Regions from separate parts of the Priestia sp. FW507-14D1A genome, predicted to be linked through region 1. Evidence: a T-box and tRNA genes for the amino acid it is inferred to sense, from the RefSeq annotation. Region 1 holds a T-box; the other holds one or more tRNA genes.
What was found. A T-box is a leader RNA that pairs with one kind of tRNA and senses whether it is charged. The one in region 1 lies ahead of pheS (phenylalanine--tRNA ligase subunit alpha), so its partner is inferred to be a tRNA-Phe.
Positions count from the first base shown of each region.

Region 2: it has a tRNA-Phe gene. The T-box ahead of pheS (phenylalanine--tRNA ligase subunit alpha) is inferred to sense a tRNA for this amino acid. The anticodon was not compared.

Region 1 is NZ_JBYSWQ010000001.1:1,406,804-1,416,541, reverse strand. Features, by position in the region: gene rpmI (50S ribosomal protein L35) at 1-79, shown strand, start outside; gene rplT (50S ribosomal protein L20) at 119-478, shown strand; gene AC3WJG_RS07770 (DUF1294 domain-containing protein) at 539-799, shown strand; gene AC3WJG_RS07765 (hypothetical protein) at 818-1,195, opposite strand; gene AC3WJG_RS07760 (dUTP diphosphatase) at 1,328-1,816, shown strand; gene AC3WJG_RS07755 (M42 family metallopeptidase) at 1,894-2,979, shown strand; gene sspI (small acid-soluble spore protein SspI) at 3,036-3,242, opposite strand; gene AC3WJG_RS07745 (TrmH family RNA methyltransferase) at 3,383-4,147, shown strand; T-box leader at 4,196-4,431, shown strand; gene pheS (phenylalanine--tRNA ligase subunit alpha) at 4,486-5,520, shown strand; gene pheT (phenylalanine--tRNA ligase subunit beta) at 5,534-7,948, shown strand; gene rnhC (ribonuclease HIII) at 7,982-8,896, opposite strand; gene zapA (cell division protein ZapA) at 9,040-9,300, shown strand; gene AC3WJG_RS07720 (CvpA family protein) at 9,297-9,738, shown strand, end outside.
Region 2 is NZ_JBYSWQ010000004.1:25,913-35,650, reverse strand. Features, by position in the region: gene AC3WJG_RS15875 (YycH family regulatory protein) at 1-1,043, opposite strand, end outside; gene walK (cell wall metabolism sensor histidine kinase WalK) at 1,034-2,941, opposite strand; gene yycF (response regulator YycF) at 2,948-3,655, opposite strand; tRNA gene AC3WJG_RS15860 (tRNA-Phe) at 3,918-3,990, opposite strand; tRNA gene AC3WJG_RS15855 (tRNA-Asp) at 3,995-4,070, opposite strand; tRNA gene AC3WJG_RS15850 (tRNA-Glu) at 4,106-4,177, opposite strand; tRNA gene AC3WJG_RS15845 (tRNA-Lys) at 4,193-4,265, opposite strand; gene AC3WJG_RS15840 (adenylosuccinate synthase) at 4,434-5,720, opposite strand; gene dnaB (replicative DNA helicase) at 5,908-7,272, opposite strand; gene rplI (50S ribosomal protein L9) at 7,388-7,837, opposite strand; gene AC3WJG_RS15825 (DHH family phosphoesterase) at 7,834-9,738, opposite strand, start outside.

The sequences.
Region 1 (9,738 bases):
GCGTAAATTACGTAAAGGTTCTTTAGTAAGCAAAGGTGATTTCAAACGTATCCGTCACTTATTAGATAACATTAAGTAATTTGGGTTGAGATAGAAACAATACAGGAGGTAAACAATTATGCCACGCGTAAAAGGCGGTACAGTAACACGCAAACGTCGTAAAAAAGTTTTAAAATTAGCTAAAGGTTTCTTCGGTTCGAAGCATAGATTATATAAAGTTGCTAATCAGCAAGTTATGAAATCTCACATGTATGCTTATCGTGACCGTCGTCAGAAAAAACGTGACTTCCGTAAATTATGGATCACACGTATTAATGCAGCTGCTCGTATGAACGGTCTTTCTTACAGCCGTTTAATGCACGGTTTAAAATTAGCAGGTATTGAAGTTAACCGCAAAATGCTTGCTGACTTAGCTGTAGCTGATGAAAAAGCATTTGCTGAATTAGCAACTGCTGCTAAAAAAGGCTTAGATAAGTAATGAATATAAAGTCTCGTCATCTTTAGATGATGAGGCTTTTTTGCTATCGGAGGACATATCATGAATGAACTGCTGCTTACCTATTTTATTGTTATTAATATCGTAGGGGTAGGAATGATGTATAGAGACAAACAAAAAGCGAAAAGACATGAGTGGAGAATTGCCGAAAGTACACTGTGGACGGTAGCTGCTGTCGGGGGAGCTCTTGGAGGACTGATTGGTATGTATTGCTATCGTCATAAAACGAAGCACACATCGTTTACAGTAGGTTTTCCTATTCTTGCTGCTCTTGACTTACTTTTCTTTTTTGTTATCAGCTGAGCACAAATGATTTTGTGCTCAGTGTAAAAATTCTCGAACGGGGCTTTTCCAGCGAATAGGAGCATTTGGATACATGTCGTGTACGTGGCTTTCCAGCAGCTTGAAATCTTGTTTTTGCAGTTCATGTAATCGAGATGGATCTGTTAACACCATTGTAATTGACACAGATTCTGGTTCATTGGGATTGCTGTATTTTTCTCCTTCAAATAAAATACCTTTATACGTTAGTAGAAAATTTTTGCGGATATTCGTTTTTTCGTCAACAACAAAAAATTGCTGATGTTCCTGTGCTGCTACAAGCTTCCGCTTTGGACTGCGAAAATGCTGAACCAGCTTTAATAGTGTGTAAGCAACAAGCGCGAAAATGAACACGCGAACGAAAACAATAACAAACATAACGCTCCCTCCTTTACAAGGCACAGTTTTCTTACTTTACGTTCGAGTTTCTAAAAAGTTTCATGATTTTTGATATAATTTCTTTATTGGTTTAAAAAGAAGAAGATATACATAATTACAGGAGTGATTACATTGAATTTACAACAGCTATTTACCATGCAGCGCCAGCTGGATCAGCATATAGAGGATAAGCATGAGCTTCATAAGGAAGATTTGATTCCGAGAAAGCTTTTAGCACTGCTTGTCGAAATGGGAGAGCTGGCAAACGAAACGCGCTGCTTCAAATTTTGGAGCGTCAAACCTCCGGCTGAAGACGCTGTTATTTTAGAAGAATTTGTGGACGGCGTACATTTTATCCTTTCTTTAGGGGTTGAAAAAGGATACGATGATTTAACTGAGTTACCAAATGCAAAAGCAAGTGATTCAAAAACAGCACAATTTTTACAGGTATTTGCACAAGTTGTTGCTTTCGAGCAGGATCAGTCGAAAGAAAACTATGTGGACATGTTTGTATCTTACATGACGCTTGGCGATATGTTTGGTTTTTCCGCTGAACATATTGAAGAAGCATACATCTCAAAAAATGAAGTGAATTTTAAACGCCAAGAACAAGGATACTAGAAATAAAGGGATGGGAAATTTTACTTCAACCTCTTTTTAGCTATAATAGAGGTATACATATGAAAGGGGTAATCCATATGACAAAGTTAGATGAAACATTGACAATGCTTAAGGCACTAACAGATGCAAAAGGAATTCCTGGAAATGAGCGTGAACCGCGTGAGGTTATGAAGAAATATATTGCACCTTATGCAGATGAAGTAACGACGGATGGGCTAGGCAGTTTGATTGCAAAAAAAGTAGGCAACGAACAAGGGCCTAAAATTATGGTAGCCGGTCACTTAGATGAAGTAGGCTTTATGGTGACTCAAATTGATGAACGCGGCTTTATTCGTTTTCAAACGGTAGGCGGATGGTGGTCTCAAGTTATGCTTGCTCAACGCGTAACCATCGTTACGTCTAAAGGAGAGATAACAGGGATTATTGGCTCAAAGCCTCCTCATATCCTGCCTCCAGAAGTTCGTAAAAAGCCAGTTGACATTAAAGATATGTTCATCGATATTGGTGCCTCTAGCAGAGAAGAAGTAGCGGAGTGGGGAGTGAAGCCTGGTGATCAGGTTGTTCCTTATTTCGAATTTACGGTTATGAACAACGAAAAGATGCTGCTAGCGAAAGCCTGGGACAACCGTATTGGCTGTGCAATCGCTATCGATGTATTAAAAGCTTTAAAAAATGAAACACATGAAAATGTTGTGTATGGTGTAGGAACGGTGCAAGAAGAAGTTGGACTTCGAGGTGCAAAAACATCCGCTAACTTTATTGAACCGGATATTGCATTTGCTGTTGATGTCGGTATCGCTGGTGATACACCTGGTGTTTCTGATAAAGAAGCATCTTCTAAAATGGGAGATGGTCCGCAAATCATTTTATATGATGCTTCCATGGTTTCTCATAAAGGACTTCGAGATACAGTGGTAGATGTGGCAGATGAATTAAATATTCCATATCAATTTGATGCAATCGCTGGAGGCGGTACGGACTCAGGTTCTATCCATATTTCAGCTAACGGGGTTCCAGCACTTTCGATTACGATCGCAACTCGTTATATCCATTCTCATGCAGCGATGCTTCATCGTGATGATTATGAAAATGCAGTTAAATTAATTGCCGAAGTAATTAAACGCTTAGACCGAAATACGGTGAACGCAATTACGTATAATTAAAAAAAGCTCATTCTCCTAGGAGAATGAGCTTTTTGCTGTACATAGGAAAAGGCTATTTATTTTAAACCGTTTTCAAGCGTTGTCAGAATTTCTTCTTTTTCTGATTCTGGAGACTTTTCCCAAAGCACCTCAAATAAAACACCAAGTCCAGGGAGCATTTTTTCTTCACCGCTTTGAATAGCGTCAGAAATTGTAGCTTCAAGCTCTTCTTTTGAGTTTCCTGAAACGTTTGCAATAACAGCATTTCGTAAATTAAGATCCATCATTTTCACCTCAGCTATCGTAAAGTTACCAATAGCTTTTGTTTTCTTTGCGATTTCTATGTACAATAAAGTGAAACTTATCTAATGATTATTGAGCAAAATGTAATCGAACTATTTATTTTTGTATAGATAAAGGAGTTATGTTTGTGAAACAAATTGATTCAGTTAAAAATCCGCAGGTAAAAGCGTGGAAAAAGCTGCATAATAAAAAAGACCGTGATAAGCAGGGCCTTTTTATGGTAGAAGGCTTTCATTTAGTCGAAGAAGCTATCAAAAATAAGGATTGCGTAAAGGAACTAATTATACGCGAACCGATTGAAGTACCAGCACAGTGGAACATAGATGGTATTGAAATAACCGTTGTAAACGAAGCAATAATCAAATTGTTATCTGACACCGAAACACCTCAAGGAATTATCGCTGTGTGTTTTCAAACGAAGCATGCAGAAATCATTCATACAGCACAGAAAGTATTGCTTTTAGATGCGGTGCAAGATCCAGGTAACCTAGGTACGATTATTCGAACTGCTGATGCTGCCGGAGTGGAGGCTATTATCGTTGGAGAGGGCAGCGTGGATGTGTACAACCCAAAAGTTGTTCGTTCAACGCAAGGAGCTATTTTTCACCTTCCAATTGTAAAAGGTGATTTACTCGAAATGATTTCACTGTTAAAAGAAAGAGGAATAGCTGTTTACGGCACGTCGCTACAAAATGGAAAGGTCTACACACACGTAAAACCTTCAAACGAATTTGCGCTGATTGTGGGAAATGAAGGAAACGGCGTAAGCCAGAAAGTGCTGGAACAAACGGATCAGAATCTGTACATTCCCATCTATGGAAAGAGCGAGTCGCTAAATGTTGCCATGGCTTCTGGAATCTTACTTTATTATTTACGCGGAATGTAGTTGCATCGAGAACGTGTTTTCACTATAATAATACAATAGTTACATATGTAAAAAACGATGAAAGAGAGCAGTAGCTTATGGCCATTTATGCAGGGAGAAAATGCCGTGACTGAAAGCATTTTTATAAATGTAATAAGTGAATTCACCTCTTGAGTTGACACTTAGACCATCTTACATAGATGTAAAGGTGTTCCGGAGATTCCGTTAACTTGAATGAAGTGAACTGTATACGTCTGTGTATATAGTTAACAAGGGTGGTAACGCGACTAATCCTCGTCCCTTTTTTGGGAGGAGGTTTTTTTATTTGTCATTTTTTACGTTAAAAGGAGGAATAAGTGATGAAAGAACGTTTACAAGAACTTCAACAAGAAGCAATTGCAAAAGTCGAAGCAGCAAGTGCTTTAAAAGAATTAAACGACGTACGCGTAGCTTATTTAGGAAAGAAAGGCCCTATCACAGAAGTACTTCGCGGTATGGGAAAACTTTCAGCTGAAGAGCGTCCTGTAATGGGAGCACTTGCAAATGAAGTGCGTGAAGCTATTGCATCTAAAATTGAAGAAAAACAAACGGCGTTAGAAGCAGCCGAGGTAGAGCGTAAACTCGCTTCAGAAACAATCGACGTAACGCTGCCAGGACGCCCTGTTAAAGCAGGTACGCATCACCCGCTAACAAGCGTGGTTGAAGAAGTAGAAGATTTATTCTTAGGAATGGGCTATGAAGTAGCAGAAGGACCGGAAGTAGAGCAGGACTACTATAATTTCGAAGCGCTGAACTTGCCAAAAGGTCACCCAGCGCGTGATATGCAAGATACGTTCTATATTACGGAAGAAACGCTTCTTCGTACGCATACATCAACTGTTCAAGCTCGTGTTATGAACAAGAATGAAGGCAAAGGACCTGTTAAAATTATTTGCCCGGGTAAAGTGTATCGCCGCGATGATGATGATGCTACGCATTCTCATCAATTCATGCAAATTGAAGGTCTTGTAGTAGACGAAAATATTCGTATGAGCGATTTAAAAGGCACGCTTGAAGTATTTGTGAAAAAGATGTTCGGTGCAGACCGTGAAATTCGTCTTCGTCCAAGTTTCTTCCCTTTCACTGAGCCGTCTGTAGAAGTAGACGTATCGTGTGCAAAATGTGGAGGTAAAGGCTGTAATGTATGTAAACAAACAGGCTGGATTGAAATTTTAGGAGCCGGCATGGTTCATCCAAATGTCCTTGAAATGGCTGGATACGATTCAACTAAATATCGTGGGTTTGCTTTTGGAATCGGTGTAGAGCGTATTGCTATGTTAAAACACGGCGTGGATGATATTCGTCATTTCTATACAAATGATGTTCGTTTCTTAGATCAATTTAAACAAGTATAAAGGAGGGACTACGATGTTTGTATCTTATCGTTGGTTACAAGAGTATGTTGACTTATCAGGCGTAACGGCAGAAGAGTTAGCAGATAAAATCACAAAAAGTGGAATTGAAGTTGAAGGTGTAGAAAACTTAAATAAAGGCATCAGCGGAGTAGTAATTGGTCACGTTGTAGAACGTGAACAGCATCCAAATGCTGATAAATTAAGCCGCTGTCAAGTAGATCTTGGCGGAGGAGAAATCGTTCAAATCGTGTGCGGAGCACCGAACGTGGCACAAGGTCAAAAAGTAGCGGTTGCAAAAGTGGGAGCTGTACTTCCAGGTAACTTTAAAATCAAGCGTGCTAAGCTTCGCGGTGAAGAATCGAACGGTATGATTTGTTCTCTTCAAGAGCTTGGCATTGAAAGCAAGCTTGTGGCAAAAGATTATCAAGAAGGCATCTTCGTGTTCCCAAGCGATGCTGAAGTAGGAGCGGATGCACTAGATGCATTAAACTTAAACGATGAAGTATTAGAGCTAGGGCTAACACCAAACCGTTCAGACTGCTTAAGTATGTTAGGTGTAGCACATGAAGTGGCTGCTATTTTACGTCGTGAAGTGAAGTATCCGTCAGTAAACGTGCAAACGTCTGATGAGCAAGCAGCTGATTATCTTTCCGTTAAAGTAGAGGCAAAAGAAGACAATCCGCTTTACGTAGCGCGCGTTGTGAAAAACGTAAAAATTGCTCCGTCACCATTATGGATGCAAACGCGTTTAATGGCAGCTGGTATTCGACCTCATAACAACGTTGTTGATATTACCAACTATATTTTGCTTGAATACGGCCAGCCGCTGCATGCTTTTGACTATGATCGTCTTGGTTCAAAAGAAATTGTTGTACGTCACGCGTCAGAAGGCGAAAAGTTTGTAACACTTGATGATCAAGAGCGCGTATTAAAAGGCAATCAGCTTGTCATTACAAACGGCAGTGAGCCGGTAGCTCTTGCAGGTGTAATGGGCGGAGCGAACTCCGAAGTAAAAGACGATACGGTAAATGTTCTCATTGAATCAGCTTACTTCAAAGGCTTAACGGTTCGCCAAGCTTCAAAAGACCACGGTCTTCGCAGTGAGGCAAGCGCTCGTTTTGAAAAAGGAATTGATCCTAACCGTACGCGTGTAGCTGCTGACCGCGCAGCAGAATTAATGGCTGAATACGCTTCAGGTGAAGTGGTAAGCGGTACTGTAGAAGTAGATACACTAACTGTGGAACCTGCTGTTGTAGCTGTGTCACTTGGCCGTATTAACGATGTGCTTGGTACAGAGCTATCAATGGAAGAAGTACAAGACATTATGAACCGTCTTCAATTTGAAAACAAAGTGGAAGACGAAACCATTGTTGTAACAGTGCCAACTCGTAGAGGCGATATTACAATTGAAGAAGATATCGTCGAGGAAGTAGCGCGTATGTATGGCTATGACAACCTTCCTACAACGCTTCCTGTAACAGTGGCAACTCCAGGAAAACTAACAGAGTATCAGCTTGGACGCCGTAAAGTTCGCCGTTTCTTAGAAGGTGCGGGACTAGCACAAACAACAACATATTCGCTAACGAGCGCTGAAAAAGCTACTCAGTTTGCACTAAATGCAACAAGTACGATTGGTCTAGCAATGCCGATGAGTGAAGATCGCAGCATCCTTCGTCAAAGCTTAGTGCCTCATTTGCTAGAAGCAGTGAAGCATAATAATGCTCGCCAGTCGGATTCTATTGCACTATACGAAACAGGCTCAGTGTTCTTATCTAAAGGTGAAGGAGAATTACCGGATGAGCAGGAGCGCGTAGCTGGTGCAATCACGGGTCTATGGCATGCTCACGGCTGGCAAGGTGAAAAGAAAGTCGTTGATTTCTATGTGATTAAAGGTGTACTAGAAGGGTTATTTGCACAGCTTGGTTTAGAGAAACGAATCTCATATGCTCCTGTTAAAAAAGACGGTATGCACCCTGGACGTACAGCGGCTGTATGGTTAGATGAAAAAGAAATTGGATACGTAGGTCAAGTTCATCCTATTGCTCAGAAACAGTATGGTCTTCGTGAAACATACGTATTTGAATTACACCTTCAAGAGTTATTAGCTGCAGATGTCGAAGAAGTTCGTTATTCAGCTATTCCAAGATTCCCATCTATTACACGTGATATTGCACTTGTGGTAGATAAAAACGTTCTTGCAGGAGAAGTTCAGCGCGTCATCTATACGACGGGCGGAGAACTTTTAAAAGACGTGACGGTATTTGATCTATATGAAGGCGAGCGTATGGAAGAAGGCAAGAAATCTGTAGCTTTCTCTTTACGATACTTAGATCCTGAACGTACATTAACTGATGAAGAAGTAGCAAAAGCACATGGTGCAGTGTTAGAGGCTGTAGAAAAAGAATTTGGTGCAACGCTTCGTTCATAAGAATAAAAAAAGAGATGTGGATTTCCACATCTCTTATTTTTTAGCTAATTTTAAAGCTTTTTCCGTATTAGCAAAATGAATTTTAGCTAAGGAGTTCAGCGCATTCACGCCATGTTTCTTAATGATTTTAGCAGCGGCGATATCAACTTGTGCGCCAGCTCCCCGAGGAATAACCATCCCGGTCTTTTCCGTCAGCAAATCCATTTGTTTTAAAAATGCGTATCTGGCAATAATGGAAGCAGCAGCTACAGATAAATGAACGCTTTCTCCTTTTGTGCTGAAAAAGACATTTTCTTTGATAATTTCTTTTTCCTTTACCACGTGTTTATAATAGGTGTTTTTTTCGACAAACTGGTCAATTAAAATGGCATCGGGTTTTTCAGGATCCAATTTTTTTAACACGTTGGATAAAGCTTTGTTGTGCAACAGAGCTTTCATTTTACCTTGTGACATGCCTTTTTCTTGAAATGCATTATACTTTTCGTTATGTAAAACAAGCAAACTATAGGGAATAAACGAAACAAGCTGCTTGGCAATTTCAATAATTTTAGCATCCGTTAACTCTTTTGAATCTCGTACTCCTAATTCTTTTAATAAAGGAAGCTGCTCTTTTTGAACATAGGCAGCAACTACGGTCATAGGACCAAAATAATCTCCTGTCCCTACCTCGTCAGAACCGATGACAGATAGTGAGCTGAAGTTTGATGGGAGGTGTGAGACAGGAGCCTTTTTCGCAGCATCTAAAGGACCTCCCCACTTAGCCGCTTCTGTTTCAGCTTCTTTTCCTTGAAAAAGTACTTTTCCAGAGCGGTACGCAGTGATGGAACAGCCGGGAGTTTTAGCTGCAAAAATACTTCCCTGCGGAAGTTTGGGCTGTAGATAGGATGTGTAATGAATCTTCATTTTAGCTATTTGATCAGCTGATACCTTAATAACAGCATGTGACATAATGCTTCACTCCTTTCGGGGTATTTTAGTTTACTTTATAAGCACTATCCCTTATGATAGCTTAAATATAGATATGTTTCCATTGAAGTCTTCTTCGTGGTATGATAGGGATTAGGATTTTTCGTGGAACGGAGGATTTTCTCGTGTCAAGACAAGATAAAACACGTGCGACAGTTGACATCTTTGGTCAGCAGTATAGCATCGTCGGTAGCGAAAGTACAAGCCATATTCGACTTGTCGCCTCTATAGTGGATGAAAAAATGCGTGAAATCAGTACTAAAAACCCTTCTTTAGATATCAATAAATTAGCAGTATTAACAGCTGTGAATGCTGTACACGAATATATAAAACTGAAAGAAGACTATGAGAGACTTGAACAAAAACTTTATGGAAAAGAGGAATGACTGAGTCAATGCTTAATATCATTTTAATTATATTGCTTCTTTTAGGCTTTGTAACCGGTCTTAAAAGAGGATTTATTTTGCAGCTCATTCATATTGTCAGTTTTGCGGTTTCGTTTATCGTCGCTTATATGTTTAGTGGAGATCTGGCAAGCCGACTTCGCTTGTTGATTCCGTTTCCGGACAATATTCAGCAGCAAAGTGTCGCATCGTTTGTATTTGATTCTGGAACGATAGAAGACGCTTTTTATCGAATGATTGCATTTGCGATTTTATTTTTTGCTACTCACATTGTACTTCGCCTTGCAGGCTCTGTTTTAACGGCTTTAACCGAACTGCCAATTCTGCGCCAGTTAAATAAATGGGGCGGAGGTGCACTTGGATTCGTTGAAGTGTATATCATCGTTTTTATTTTGTTATACATTGGAGCCGTGATTCCTG
Region 2 (9,738 bases), on a different contig from region 1:
CATCTCTGATATATTTCAGTCATTCCCTGATTGCTGTACACTGGATAGTTATCTTTATAATAACGGTAGCTAATTTCTTTTGTAATACGATTCCAGCTGTTGAACCTGTAATTAGATTCCGTCCAGCCGCCGTGGTCATTAACGAAGCTAAAGCTGCGATTTATTAAATTATAATCTTCCATTACTTCGGTCGTGGAATTTACAAGATTCACATATTCCATCACATCTGTCTTCGTATTAACATTAATCACCTTTGTACCTTCGGTGTAGACATCTCGGTTTGTAGACGTTTCTTTCCGTGCATAGTCTGGGTTGTTAAAAAGCGCTTCTTTATATTTTTCAATATCTAAATGCCTCATGCTCGTATAGTAGACTTCACTATTCATCGTGATATTATTTTCCGGAAGGAAAATATACCGATTTTTGTTTTCTTTATATACAAAGCTCGGGGCATACGTACGTTTCATTTTATCTTCTAATTCTTTGATATCATCTTTGGCCAAATTCTTGACTGTAACCGAATAAATCTTTTTTTGCTCATAATTCACAAGATACACGCTCACGAAAAAGGAAGGTGTACGCTTAATTTTAATGAGTACACGGTCAAATGTTTGATTAGGCAAAGACGTTTGAGAAAATGAAAAAAGCTGTTGAAACGTTTTCAAAGGTAGCGCGTCTGGATACAACACTTCAATAGAATTACTTCCATGGACATAATTTAAAAATCCATCAGGAGAAATAGCATCCGAAACGTCCGTCACATTCGAAAATTTCCACTTTTTCATTTCATTTACCCATTTGTTTACATCATCTTCGTCGTGAGACATGTAGTGATTGTCGTTTCGATGATAGAGAACTTCTGTTGGAAGAATATGATCTTCTATTTTACTTTTTGAACTCACTTCAACTTCCTGCAAATGTTGATTTTTTGAAATGACCTTATAAGAAGGCTGATACGTCCATATATGATACGTCATAATTAAACTGGAAGCGACGAGAACAACTAAGATGGCCGTTTTGATATGTTCATATCTCATTCCCATTCGTCATCATTCTCACTTTCAATCGGAAGAGTAAAGTAAATCGTTGTTCCTTTTCCTTCCTGACTATCTGCCCAAATGCGTCCATCATGTGCTTCAATAATTTCCTTGGCAATAGCAAGCCCTAATCCTGTTCCGCCTAATTTACGCGTTCGTGCTTTATCTACACGATAGAAGCGTTCGAAAATTTTAGCTAAATTTGATTTTGGAATTCCCATACCTTGGTCTTTAATGCTCACAACAATTTCATGCGTATGCTGAGCAATTGAAAACGTAATGGTTCCGCCTTCAGGTGAATATTTTATTGCATTGGAAATAATGTTATCTAATACTTGTGTAATTTTATCTTGATCGATAGCGACATAGATTGCTTCATTTGGCAAGTCGCGCACGAACGAAATACCTTGTTCAATTGTCATTTCAAAGCGATCAATGATGTAATGATAGAACTTCACAAAATTGATTGGGTCACGACTAAATCGGTAGTCTTGACTATCTAGCTTAGATAATTGAAGCAAGTCGTTAACGAGACGAATCATTCGTTCTGTTTCCGTTTGCGTTACATTTAAAAATGTTGGAGCTAAGTCCTTATCTTGCCATGCTCCTTCTGCAAGCGCATCTAAATAACTGCGCATCGTTGTTAACGGCGTACGCAATTCATGTGAAACATTCGCTACAAATTCTCGGCGATCTTGATCAATTTTCTCCTGCTCTGTAATATCATGCAAGACAATGATAATCCCGTTAATAAAACCGGTCTCTTTTTGAATAGCGGAAATGGTAGCTCTTAAAATAAAGGGATCCGATTTTGTACTAAAGTCTAAAATTAATGACTCTTGATTAGCAAGCAAGCTTTCAAACGTATGCGTTTCTTCAAGATCTAATAGAGAAACAACTGGGTCAGACAAAACCGTTTCACGTGAAACATTTAGCATAGCTGCAGCTGGATCATTAATTAAAATTACTCTTCCTTTTCGATCCGTCGCAATAACGCCGTCCGTCATATGAGCTAATACCGAGCTAAGCTTACGGCGCTCCCCTTCTGTAGTTGCCTGTGCTTCTTGAAGCTTTCTTGTTAAGTTGTTGAATGTGAGAGCTAGCTGACCAATCTCATCATACCCGTATACTTTAGCTTTTCTCGTAAAATTCCCTTTGGCCATCTCAAGTGCTTGTTTTCTCATTTCAGACATTGGACGAGTAATCGTCTGAGCTAAAAACACGCCTAAAATAGCTGTAATAAAAAGAGCAATCACCGTACCTGCCTTAAAGATCTGATTGATATTACTCATTTGATCGTAAACAGGCTCCATGGAAGCTGTTAAGTAAATAGCACCTAAGATTTCTTCGCTAGACTGAACTTTTCCATTTTTATTAGTTGAATTTGATTGACTGGCACCTACTTTATCCTGTAAACGAATAGGCTGTATCATAACTCTAATTCGCTGTCCGCTTTGATCAACAAATACATTATCAGAGTTCGTTCCTGCTAACAACGCATTTGTAATCGCTAAATCATTAGTCTTTTTACCTATGATCTGTTGAGGATTTGAGTTCGATGTAGCAATGATTCTTCTATTTTGGTCAATGACTCTTACTTCAGAGATGTCATTCATATCATTTGAAGCTAAATTGGGTCTTGAAGCAAAATCTCGTAAAATAGTCTTTAAGTCTTCCTCAAGAGTGGGTGAATCATCATCACGATTTTTCACCATTTCTTGTCCAATGTTATACGTCAGCAAGTCTGTCCGCTCTTGAAGAGACGTTCGAAAGTTGTTAACTAATTCTTTTTCTAATTGTCGTGCAAAATAGACCCCAATAATTTGCATCGCAATTAAAATAAGCAGCACATAAATCAATACAAACTTTAAATGAATAGATTGCAGGAGCCTTACTTTCTTCATCTAAAATTACTCCTGCTCTGGGCTGCGTAAATAATAGCCTACTCCACGTCTTGTTACAATCCACATTGGATGGCTTGGATTATCTTCAATTTTTTCACGTAATCTTCGAACTGTTACATCTACCGTACGCACATCACCAAAATAGTCATAACCCCATACAGTTTGAAGCAAGTGTTCACGCGTCATGACTTGTCCAATGTGCTTCGCTAAATAATGCAGCAGCTCAAATTCACGGTGAGTCAGTTCAATCGTTTCTCCGCGCTTAGACACGATATAAGCATCTGGGTGAATAACAAGTGCTCCAATCGTAATTTCATTCGTTTCGCTTTCTTCCGTTGGAACAGCTACCTGTTGATGTCTACGTAAATTAGCTTTTACACGTGCTAATAATTCACGCGTACTAAATGGCTTAGTTACATAATCATCTGCACCTAATTCTAGACCTAAAACTTTGTCAATTTCAGAGTCTTTTGCTGTTAACATGATAATTGGCATATCATATTTTTTGCGCACTTCTCGGCAAACTTCCATTCCATCTTTCTGAGGAAGCATAATATCTAATAAAATCATTTCAGGCTGTACTTCTTCCACTTTTTCAAGTGCTTCTACGCCATCATAAGCACAAAATACTTCGTAACCTTCTTTTTGCAAATTAAACTTTAAAATATCTGCAATCGGCTTTTCGTCATCTACGACTAAAATACGTTTATCCATGATCATCGTTCTCCTTTATTAGTTGAAGCAAAATATAAAAGATAGTATTCATACTGTTTGAATACCGTAGTTTTATTATACTTGATAACCCTTGAAACGTCACAAGTTCATCCTCTACTATACATGAAGATATATGATTTTCAACCATCTCTAAATACAAAAGTAATATATTACCACAAAAGAGATACAAAGCAAATAACGTTTTCTTTTAAATGTAAATAAAAGAAAAAAGCATGACTTTAAATAAAGTCATGCTTTTTGATGGCTCGGGACGGAATCGAACCGCCGACACAAGGATTTTCAGTCCTTTGCTCTACCAACTGAGCTACCGAGCCAAAATGGCGGTCCCGACGGGAATCGAACCCGCGATCTCCTGCGTGACAGGCAGGCATGTTAACCGCTACACCACGGGACCTCAGTCTATATGCTATGTATTAAAAATATTAAAAATGACCCGTACGGGATTCGAACCCGTGTTACCGCCGTGAAAGGGCGGTGTCTTAACCGCTTGACCAACGGGCCACGTTGTAACAAAAGTGAGCCATGAAGGACTCGAACCTTCGACCCTCTGATTAAAAGTCAGATGCTCTACCAACTGAGCTAATGGCTCATGTTATATCTCTTAGCGACGCTTATTATAATAACATGATATTTAATATGAATGCAATAGTTTTTTTAAAACTTTCTTTTTATTATTGAGCTTTTTTTAAAAATCTTGTTAACAAAGCACCAATTATCAATAAAAAAGGTTAGCTCACGAGGAGCTAACCTTTTTTATTTAGCTATATACACCACGTAATACATTTGTTTGTGTACGATCTGGACCTACAGAGAAAATAGATAAAGGAATACCTGTTAATTGAGACACGCGCTCTAAGTAGTGGCGAGCGTTATCAGGTAACTCATCTAATGTTTTCACACCCGTAATATCTTCTGTCCAACCTGGAAGCTCTTCGTATACAGGTTCACATTCTGCAAGTGTTTTTAAGCTAGCAGGGAATTCTTCCATAACTTCCCCTTTATAACGGTAAGCTACACAAATCTTTAATGTCTCAATTCCCGTTAATACATCAATTGAGTTTAAAGATAAATCTGTGATTCCGCTAACGCGACGAGCATGACGTACAACTACACTGTCGAACCAACCTACACGGCGAGGACGACCAGTTGTTGTACCATACTCACGTCCTACTTCACGGATTTGATCACCGATTTCGTTTGTTAATTCAGTTGGGAAAGGACCGTCACCAACACGAGTTGTATACGCTTTTGATACACCTACAACGTGTTTGATTTTAGATGGACCTACACCAGAGCCAATTGTTACTCCACCCGCTACTGGGTTTGAAGATGTAACAAATGGATATGTTCCTTGGTCGATATCTAACATAACACCTTGTGCGCCTTCAAATAGTACACGACGTCCTTCGTCTAACGCATCATTTAATACTACTGATGTATCAACAACGTATTTTGCAACTTGTTGACCATAATCATAGTACTCATCTAAAATTTCTTCTAATGTAAAGCCTTCTACTTCATACATTTTTTCAAGAAGGCGGTTCTTTTCAGCTAAGTTTTGTGTTAATTTTGTTTCAAATACTTCACGGTCTAGTAAATCGGCAATTCGAATACCAACACGTGCTGCTTTATCCATATAAGCTGGTCCAATACCTTTTTTCGTTGTACCAATCTTATTTTCACCTTTACGTTCTTCTTCAACTTCATCTAATTTTAAATGATATGGAAGAATCACATGAGCTCGGTTACTAATACGTAAGTTTTCTGTTGTTACACCGCGATCATGTAAGTATTTTAATTCTTGAACAAGCGCTTTTGGATCGACAACCATACCGTTTCCAATTACACATGTTTTGTCATTATAAAAAATACCTGAAGGAATTAAATGTAACTTATAAGTTTCACCATTAAACTTAATTGTGTGACCTGCATTGTTCCCACCTTGGTAACGTGCAATCACTTCTGCATTTTCTGATAGGAAGTCTGTAATCTTCCCTTTTCCTTCATCTCCCCATTGTGTTCCTACTACAACGACTGAAGACATATCTTAAGCACCTCCGCTTAGTAAGCAACAGCTCACTACGACATAATTTAACCATGGATAAGTGTATCAATTTATCACGCTAAAGTCAATTAAATCCGAACGATTTAACAAAAGTTATTACAAATATATCGTATTTTGCGGAACGAATGCGATAACAATAAAATAAAACCTCTCATATTGAGAGGTTTTATGCACCAGGCGGCACTCCTGCATCATCAAAGCGCCGCTCGAGATTAACGAATTTATTGTACTCTTTTACGAAGGCAAGCTGTACGGTTCCAACTGGACCGTTACGCTGCTTGGCTATAATAATCTCGATAATATTTTGATTTTCTGTATCTTTTTCATAATAGTCTTCACGATATAAGAAAGCTACGATATCGGCATCCTGCTCAATACTTCCGGATTCACGGATATCAGACATCATCGGTCGCTTATCTTGTCTCTGCTCTACTCCACGGGAAAGCTGTGATAAGGCGATAACAGGAACTTCTAATTCACGAGCTAAAGATTTTAACGCACGCGAAATTTCAGATACTTCCTGCTGTCGGTTTTCTCCGCTTCGTCCATTACCTTGAATAAGCTGTAAGTAGTCAATTAAAATCATCCCAAGTCCGCCTTCTTGTTTCAAGCGACGACACTTAGAACGAATTTCACCTACTCGAATACCCGGTGTATCATCAATATAAATCCCTGCATTGGACAAAGATCCCATTGCCATCGTAAGCTTTCCCCAGTCATCAGCTGTAAGCGAGCCTGTACGCAGCCTTTGTGCATCAATATTTCCTTCGGCACACAGCATCCTCATAACAAGCTGCTGAGCACCCATCTCTAAACTGAAGATTGCTACGTTCTCATCCGTTTTCGTTGCAACGTTTTGCGCAATATTTAAGGCAAAAGCCGTTTTACCTACCGATGGACGGGCCGCTACAATGATTAAATCATTTCGTTGGAACCCTGCTGTCATTCTATCTAAATCACTAAACCCGGTTGGGATACCTGTAATGTCACCTTTTCGATTGTGAAGAACTTCGATATCATCGTACGTTTGTACAAGTACATCTTTGATATTTTGAAACACACCGCTGTTTTTACGCTGTGCTACTTCTAAAATGTTTTTTTCCGCTTCATTTAATAAAACTTCTACTTCGTCTTCCCTTGCATATCCTTCTGAAGCAATATGCGTTGCAGTACGAATTAAACGGCGTAAAATCGACTTTTCTTCTACAATTTTACCGTAATACTCTACGTTTGCAGCCGTTGGAACAGAGTTAGCTAAATCACTTAAATACGATACGCCGCCAACTTCTTCTAAGATTTTTTGATCAGCTAATTCAGACGTTACCGTTACCAAATCAACCGGTTCACCTTGGTCAGAAAGTTTCAGCATACATGTAAAGATTTTCTGGTGCGATGCCCGGTAAAAATCTTCAGGTATCAGCAGTTCAGATGCTAAGGTTAAAGAAGAAGGCTCTAAGAAAATGGCCCCTAATAGCGCTTGCTCTGCTTCAATATTCTGAGGCGGAAGACGATCAGCAAAAAGATCACTCATATTTCTATGCCCCTCTTATATTCTTTCGTATTTTCTTTCATCATAAATGTTGGCGCGAACAAATACAAGTCCGCGCCAACCCTTTATATCATTTACCTATTTTTCAATCGTACGTTTATTTTTGTTCAGTCACGTGTACCTTTACAGTAGCCGTTACTTCCGGATGTAATTTAACCGGTACATTTGTGTAGCCTAATGCGCGAATTGCATCATTTAATTCAATTTTACGCTTATCTACTTTAATGTTGTGCTTTTTCTTTAATTCTTCAGCAATTTGTTTGCTTGTGATAGAACCGAATAAACGGCCGCCTTCACCAGATTTTGCTTTTAATTCAACTGTTAGTTCTTCAAGAGTTGCTTTTAACTCTTTGTTTGCTTGAAGTTCTGCAGCTGCATCTTTTTGCTCTCTATTTTTTTGTGCTTCTAATACCTTCACATTACCGCCTGTAGCTTCAACAGCATAACCATTTTTTAATAAGAAGTTATGTGCGTAGCCATCTGAAACATTTTTCACTTCACCTTTTTTGCCTTTTCCTTTTACATCTTTTAAGAAAATTACTTTCATGATTTTTTACCTCCATCTAAGTACTCATCAATTGCTTGTTTAAGCCGTTCTTCAGCTTCATCCAAACTAATGTCTTGGAGCTGAGTAGCAGCATTCGTTAAGTGGCCTCCGCCTTGGAGACTTTCCATAATAACTTGTACATTGATATCTCCAAGCGATCTCGCACTAATGCCAATTAGATTATCCCGCCGCTTAGAAATAACAAACGAAGCAACCACTCCGCTGATTGAAAGCAGCGTATCTGCAGCTTGCGCAATTAACACTTGATCATACATTTTGTTTGGTTCAGCTCGTGAAATAGCAATACCTGCTGTATAAATCTCTGCATGTTCAATAAAGCGTGCTCGCTGTACATATTGCGTGATATCTTCTTTTAAAAACTTTTGAACAAGAACCGTATCTGCGCCTTGAGAACGTAAAAAGGACGCTGCATCAAACGTACGAGATCCCGTGCGTAATGTAAAGCTTTTTGTATCGACAATAATACCAGCTAAAAGTGCCGTTGCTTCTAGCATATCAATTTTAAATCGTTTTGGCTGGTATTCAAGAAGCTCAGTAACGAGTTCTGCTGTCGAGGAAGCATATGGCTCCATATAGACAAGAAGAGGATCTTCAATAAAGTCTTCTCCACGTCTATGGTGATCAATGACCACGACATTTTCAATACGATGTAATAATCTTTCTTCAATAACCATGGACGGCTTGTGCGTATCCACTACTACTAAAAGAGTATCATCACTTACAAGATTTAAGGCTTCTTCAGGCGTAATAAATCGCTCCCACAGGCCTTCTTTCTTTTTAATCTCTTCTAGCATTCGCTGAACACCTGTATCGATATGATCAGGATCTAATACGATAAAACCGTCTTTCTGATTTACTTGGGCTACTTTTAATATCCCAATAGCAGCTCCTACAGCATCCATATCCGGATACTTATGACCCATGATAATCACTTTTCCACTCTCTGTAATGAGCTCTTTTAACGCGTGAGAAATAACTCTTGCACGCACGCGCGTCCGTTTTTCCATTGGGTTTGTCTTGCCCCCAAAGAATTTCACTTTTCCATTCGGCTGTTTAATCGCTACTTGATCTCCGCCTCGACCTAAGGCCAAATCCAAGCTAGATTGAGCTAAGGCACCCAGCTCAGGTAAATCAGCAGCACCAGCACCGATACCAATGCTCAATGTAAGCGGTATATTTTGTTTAGACGTCTCTTCTCGAACTTGGTCTAAGATAGAAAATTTGCTTCGCTCTAAATGAATTAAGATTTGTTCATTCATAATCGCAATAAATTTCTCGGAAGACGTACGTTTAATAAAAATACCGTATTCTTGAGCCCAACTATTTAACATAGAGGTTACTTGGCTATTCAAGTTACTTTTAACTTGATCATCCATTCCTTGCGTTAGTTCATCATAATTATCTAAAAAGATAATACCTAAACTTGTTCGTTCTTCTTCATACAATTTTTCGATTTCTATTTGCTCTGTAATATCAAAGAAGTACAGTAAGCGCTCGTCTCGTTTAATCACCACTTTAAATTTCCGATCATGCAACGTGACAACTTCTGTTTCCACTTCTTGTTTGATCAGTGGAATAATACTTTCGGCTACATCGTATAATGATCTTCCCACTAGTGTGTCTTCACCGAGACAAGATGCTAGAAAAGGATTGGTCCATTCAATTTGATATTCATCATTAAACAGCATAATCCCAATCGGCATTTCCATTAATGCCTCTTCGCCTACTTTTTTCAGCCGATGAGACAGCATTGAAATATAGGTTTCAAACTCATCGGACAGCATTCGCTCCATTCTCATGTATAGAAAAAGACAGGCTAATAGTAATATAAAGCCTATCATTCCTATGATCCAATTATGATAGGTCACGATACCTACTAA